Regions from separate parts of the Paenibacillus sp. P5_B5 genome, predicted to be linked through region 1. Evidence: predicted binding sites of a transcription regulator. Region 1 holds the regulator's gene; each other region holds the start of a gene.
The links. Region 1 encodes Rex, which represses fermentation and respiration genes when NADH is low (regulators of the CRP and FNR family bind a similar motif). Its sites were predicted from a motif close to TTGTGAAATATTTCACAA; they were not measured.
Positions count from the first base shown of each region.

Region 2: the regulator Rex is predicted to act here: its motif matches at 1,002-1,019, upstream of ric (iron-sulfur cluster repair di-iron protein).
Region 3: the regulator Rex is predicted to act here: its motif matches at 1,001-1,018, upstream of AC1DOK_RS04380 (cytochrome ubiquinol oxidase subunit I).

Region 1 is NZ_JBFULK010000001.1:333,775-336,051, reverse strand. Features, by position in the region: gene AC1DOK_RS01740 (inorganic phosphate transporter) at 1-390, shown strand, start outside; gene AC1DOK_RS01735 (redox-sensing transcriptional repressor Rex) at 512-1,132, opposite strand; gene dinG (ATP-dependent DNA helicase DinG) at 1,110-2,277, opposite strand, start outside.
Region 2 is NZ_JBFULK010000002.1:233,413-235,689, forward strand. Features, by position in the region: gene AC1DOK_RS03725 (DegV family protein) at 1-94, shown strand, start outside; gene ric (iron-sulfur cluster repair di-iron protein) at 234-938, opposite strand; gene AC1DOK_RS03735 (ABC transporter substrate-binding protein) at 1,124-2,104, opposite strand.
Region 3 is NZ_JBFULK010000002.1:366,842-369,118, forward strand. Features, by position in the region: gene cidR (cidABC operon transcriptional activator CidR) at 9-893, shown strand; gene AC1DOK_RS04380 (cytochrome ubiquinol oxidase subunit I) at 1,143-2,277, shown strand, end outside.

The sequences.
Region 1 (2,277 bases):
CTAGTAGCAGGCGGATTCCAAACCGATCTTGAAGTGCCACTTTGGGTTAAAATTCTAGCTGCCACAGCAATCGGTCTAGGAACTTCAATTGGTGGTTGGAAAATTATCAAAACAGTTTCATCCAAAATCATCAAAATTGAACCAATCAATGGCTTTGCTTCAGATTTAACATCGTTTGTTGTTATCCAAACGTCAACATTCTTGAATATGCCATTATCAACAACTCATGTCATCACATCTGCCATCATTGGTACAGGTAGTGTTATTCGTTTCCATGAGGTGAAATGGGCTACTGTTATTCGAATGATCATCACATGGCTAATCACAATCCCTATTTCAATGGTACTGGGTTACCTACTATACAAAGTCATGTTCGGATGGGTATTATAAATTACAACCTTTAGAAGACGACCTAATGGACGTCTTTTTTTGTTGATTCATTTACTTTCTAATTAACAAAAAAGGTAGCAACTTCAAATAATGAAGATGCTACCTTATTCATTTTATGTGCTTATTCTAAATAATAAGCTAAGCTTTGGAGATCTGTTGTAAAGTCAGCATGATGAACGCGGATGTTATTAGGAACCTTAATTATTACAGGAGCAAAATTCAGTATAGCTTCTACTCCCGCTTCAACAAACTGTGTAGCCACTTGTTGTGCAGACACGGAAGGAACCGTAATAATACCAATACGAATTTGAAGTAATTTAATCGTTTCCTCGATCTGCTCCATTGGTTGTACAATTAAATTGTTAACCACTTTGCCATGCTGCTCAGGATTAGAATCGAATACAGCAACTATTTTCATCGAATCCTTAAGATACGTATTGTAGTTACATAATGCACGACCTAAGTTACCAGCACCTACAAGTGCAACAGATAATGTCTTGTCCAGCTTCAGAATTTGACGTATTTTTTCAATTAAGAAAAGCACATCATATCCAATTCCTTTTTTGCCAAATTCCCCAAAATAAGCTAAATCTTTGCGAATTTGTGCTGGGTTTAAATTAAGCTTTTGTCCTAAATCCTGTGATGAAACCGTAAGCACATTATTAGTAGCTAACTCACTCAAGAACCGTAAATAAATTGGCAGTCTGCGAACAACTGCATCAGATATTTTCATCGATTTCAAGAAGATTCTCTCCCATCCATTGTTGGATACTAGGTACAATTTGGGAGGTATACATAGATTCGATCTTCGGACCTGGTAGTGAATAAAGAAAATTTCTCCCATAACGTGTCTCAATAACTCTTGTATCATAAATAATTACGACACCTTTATCTCGGGACGAGCGAATAAGCCGGCCAAAGCCCTGCTTAAACCGAATTACAGCTTGCGGTACGGAAAATTTCATAAATGCATTTTTATTTTGTTTCTTGAGGTTCTCGCATTTAGCTTCCACTAACGGATGACTTGGCGGTTGAAATGGAAGTCTTACAATTGCCAAACATGTAAGCGCATTACCGGGAATGTCGACTCCCTCCCAGAAAGAACTAGTTCCAAGTAATACACTTGACTTACCTTCTTGAAATAAACGAGTTAATTTACTGCGATTTCCACTATCCACCCCTTGGCCAAGCACTCCAATACCATGAGGTTTAAGTCGTTCCCTCAATTCTCCATGAACTTGTCGCAACATTTTGTTTGATGTAAATAATACTAGTAAACGCCCCCTTGTGGCAAGTGCAACTTCATAAAGTGATCCAATTAGTTTATCAATAAACAGAACATCTCCGGACGAACCTTTAATTCCAGGGAAGTCTCTAGGAACACATACAAGCGCTTGCTCACGATATTTAAAGGGGGAAGGAAGCATAACCGTACGCAGCTTATCTTCATCATTCTCTTCGTTAAATCCTAGCTGTGAAGCTGTGTATTGAAACGATTTATCTACCGAGAGAGTTGCTGATGTCATAACAACGCTTGCTTTTTTATCAAAAACATATTCCTGCATGAGCTTACTAACATCAATAGGCACACAACTTAGAAGGATGGAGCTCTTCTTATTATTCAAGCCTCCTTCTATCCAATATACAAAACTATTGTCCTTCATTTCCATGAAAATTTTCATATTATCACGACATTGTGCGATTTCTTTCACATATCCATTAAAATCAGTAAGAAAAGCTTGTAAATCATATTCATCTTGATAATCTTTGATCTTATTCATTAATTTATCTAACGCTTTAAGTAGATCTCCTAGATCCTCTTGCAAATCATCAGACATTTGACTTAAGTTAGACCAGTTTGCGGGTAATGATTCCGATTTAATTCGG
Region 2 (2,277 bases), on a different contig from region 1:
GATCAATAGTATCGGTTGTGTCATTGGTGCACATGCCGGACCAGGTACAATAGCCTTATTTTTCCGCAACCGGAACTACAAGACCTTACCGTAAGTGGTAGCAGAAAAATTAGGAATTCGAAATTGCACACAATTAAAAGCAAAGAATGTCCGCCTTCAACCCAGGTCTTAGAAAAGGGGTTGAAGGCGGACATTGCAGAGGTAGGCTTCTTAGGAAAGGATATATCCAAGTATCAGGCTGGGAAAGTAGCTCTCACTTGGTCGAACAGTACGTTATTCTCCAGATGGATATGTTCAAACGTATCTTGCTCAAGCAAAGATAAGCGTTGATAAACAAGACGGTATGTGCCACAGGCGTCTACAGGTGGTTCATAATCGTGTGTAATGTCGCGCAGCTCCTTCAGCAGATTGCCTGCGGAGTCATGCTCTTCTTCCAGATTGAGTAGATATGGCATAAGCTGATCCCTCGTTTCTTGCACAGGATTGCTTGTATATTGAAGCACCAATGGAAATACGACTTGATCCTCTTCCAATGTATGCTCGAGCAGTTCTTTCTTTAAAGCTGTGAACAATTCCTGTACACGCAGTAAGTGCGGATGATGATCGCCATGCACGCGAGCGACCTTCGTTACATATGGTGTCAACTGCGGTAGTTCTTCACGCAAAAAAGCATGGTGCTTCTTCTGAATATGTTCAATAAGCGTAGCCTCATCAAGTGATTGGGGCTTGCTTGATGCATGAGCAGCTTGGTGTTGTTCGATCTTCAATACATCTGCGAGAACCTGCTCTAGGTCTAAATTCCGCTCTTTAGCGGCTTCTTCCAAGCTGATTTTTCCGCCACAGCAATAATCAATCCGCAGCTTTCGGAACAAGTCGGCTGTTTGTGGAATAGCTGTAACAATATCTGCAACAAGTGTTTGATGAGTTGTTTTATTCATGTATAGTCCCCCTTAAAGAAATTAAATCCTTAAAACAATTTTATAGCTTAATCTGAGCTAAACTTGTGATTATACTCACACGATTAGAGAGCTTTATGTGACTATATGTTTTAAGCTCTCGTATAAATAAAAATAAAACCCATCCAGCAATTTAGTTTGCTGGATGGGTTTTATGATATAACGAATTATTTTTGTACTTGATAAATATTATAAAGCTCATCAACCATTAGATTCGCAGCACGAACGCCACCAGCCGTATTGAAAATGGCATCATCGACTTTAAATGCTTTGCCATTCTTCACGACATTTAGATTCTGCCAGAGTGGATCTTTCATGAATTCTTCAGCTTGCTTATTGCCTTTGTCATCCCCAGTCTCATAGGTGAAGTATAGCAACATATCTGCATCAACTTCAGGAATACGTTCCTTCGAAATCTCTTCTACGAATGTATCCTTATAGTTTGTTTCTGGGCGAGCAATCCCGATCTGCTTAAAGATGATCCCAGTAAACGTATCGGATAGGTAGATTCTTGTTTTGCCACCCATAAAACGGACAACCGATACTTTCTGATTCAGTTTATCTCCTGCTTTAACTTTGAAATCTTCAACCTTTTGGTCAAAAGCAGCAATAACTTTCTCGCCTTCTGCTTTCTTATTTAACGCCTCAGCATAGAGAGCGAAGTTCCCTTTCCACTCACCTCTAAGTGTTTCGGAGAATACAGTAGGGGCGATTGCTTTTAGCTGCTCATATACTTTCTCCTGGCGCATTTTATTACCGATAATCAGATCTGGCTTAAGACTTGCAATTAATTCTATGTTAGGCTGAGATTCTTCTCCAAGAACTGTTACACCTTCCATATCGGCTTTAATGTGATCATACCAAGGGTCACCTGTAAAGGATTTAACAGCTCCAACGGGCTTAATTCCAAGAGAGAGTAGTGCTTCAGTTCCTTCATTTGTAAGAATAACAACTCGTTTCGGAGTTCCTTTGATATCTGTTGTTCCCATTGCATGGGTGATGGTACGCGTTTCTTCTGAAGTTGGCGTAGCATCTTGTGTATTCTTGGCATCAGTTGAGGACTTACCACAGCCTGCAAGCAAGAGGCTAATAGATAGTGCTAATATGAGCATTTTAATAAAATTACCGTTTCGTTTGGTGGTTAACATGATCTTTAAATCCCCCTATATATGATTTTAAATGAATTAAGTGAAAATGATTATCATTACCATTGACAAAATAATAATATTGGATGTTAATAGTAGTGTCAATAGTTTATTTGAAAATGATTCTCAAACTCATTGACAGATAAAAGTTCGTCTCCTACAATTTAACTTGGGTT
Region 3 (2,277 bases), on a different contig from region 1:
TTAAGAGGATGGATATCCGTCATTTACAGTACTTTCTAGAGGTCGCTCGCTGGAAAAGCTTTACGAAAGCGGGAGAGGAACTTCATATAACACAGCCTACTATCAGTAAAATGATTAAGAATATAGAAGAGGAATTAGGCGTCGAGTTATTTGATCGCTCAGGTAGACGAGTGGAGCTGACGGATGCAGGAGAGGTTATATTGGCGCAAGCGAAGCACATTGTAACAGCATTCGAGAATCTATCTTCGGAGCTTGATGTCCTTAGAAGTTTGAAGAAAGGACATATTCGGATTGGACTACCACCAATGGCTGGTTCGAGCTTCTTTCCGCAGGTGATTGGTCAGTTTCACGAGCAGTATCCTGAAATCACAGTAGAGCTAGTAGAAGTAGGGGCAAAGAAAGTTGAAGCGGATGTAGAAAGTGGTGCGCTTGATATTGGCGTTGGTCTATTACCGACGAAGGCAGATATTTATCATTCTATTACCATAGTCAAAGGGAGACTTATGGTGCTTGTCCATCCCACGCATCCGCTTGCTAACAGGAGTGAAGTGAGGTTAGCTGAGCTATCACAAGAACTGTTCGTTCTATTTCGCGAGGATTTTGCCCTTCATGACCGTATTCCGGCTGAATGTATGCGTGCGGGGTTCCAGCCACATGTAGTGTGCGAGAGCTCGCAGTGGGATTTTATTCGCGAAATGGTCGCAGCAAATCTAGGTATTGCCCTATTGCCAGAGACGATATGCCAGGGATTTGATCCCACACGTGTATGCTTCATTCCCCTCGTAGAGCCGGAGATTCCATGGCATTTAGCCATTATTTGGCGTAAAGACCGCTATGTTTCATTTGCTACACAGGAATGGATAAAATTTACTCGTAAATTACTTACCCCTTAAACTGAGGTTCCATTAAATTAGAACTCTTCTCAAATTAGACTTATTTTTTCTACCTTTTTGTGACGTTTAAGCGAACGGTCTGTATTTATTGATTTCTTTCGTGTATATTGTGATAATAATCACATGTTTATAGATGAAAATCTGACATTATATCTCAAGGGTATTAATAATGACTATTATTAATTCTATTTTTTGTAACCTCTGAGAATGGCAGATTCATACTATTAGAGAAAGAAGGAATGTGAAATGTTGGATGTAGTTTTCCTGTCTAGACTTCAATTTGCTTCAACGACTATTTTCCACTTTATTTTTGTTCCATTGTCGATTGGTTTAGCTCTACTAATTGCTATCATGGAAACGATGTATGTCGTTAAAGGCGACGAGAAGTACAAGAAAATGGCAAAGTTCTGGGGACATTTTTTCCTCATTAACTTCGCAGTCGGTATTGTTACTGGTATTTTACAAGAATTCCAATTCGGAATGAACTGGTCAGATTACTCACGCTTTGTTGGGGATGTGTTCGGTGCTCCGTTAGCTATTGAAGCTTTACTAGCATTCTTTATGGAATCTACCTTTATTGGTTTATGGATATTCGGTTGGGATAAGTTATCCAAAAAGGTTCACTTAGCCTGTATATGGCTCGTTGCCTTTGGTACAACAATCTCGGCATTCTGGATTCTAGCAGCGAATTCCTTTATGCAAAGACCTGTTGGAATGGAGATTGTTGATGGAAGAGCACAAATGAATGATGTTTTCGCGCTCTTGGGTAATGGACAGCTGTGGGTGGAATTCCCACATACGGTACTAGGCGCATTTGCTACTGGTGCTTTCCTGATTGCAGGAATAAGCGCGTTCAAGTTGCTTAAGAAACAAGATATAGCTTTCTTCAAAAAATCATTCTCAATCGCGATTATTGTTGCGTTAATTGCTTCTTCTGGTACAGCACTTTACGGTCATCAGCAAGCACAATACTTAATGCACACACAACCTATGAAAATGGCAGCAAGTGAAGCTCTGTGGGATACAAGCGCCGACCCTGCGCCTTGGACTGTGTTTGCTGTCATTGATACAGAAAAGAAAGACAATTCCGCAGAGATCAAAATTCCTTACATGCTGAGCTTCTTGTCCTACAGTAAATTCTCAGGTTCAGTTCCCGGGATGAATGAGCTTCAAGCACAGTATGAGCAACAATACGGGCCAGGAAATTACATTCCGCCTGTCAAAACAACCTTCTGGAGCTTTAGAATCATGGTTGCAGCTGGATCACTTATGATCGTTCTTGCCCTGTATGGTGTATATTTGGTCGCTCGCAAGAAGCTGGATCGACCGAACAAATGGTTCATGCGCTCAATGATTGGGGCGATTTTCCTGCCAATCATCGCGA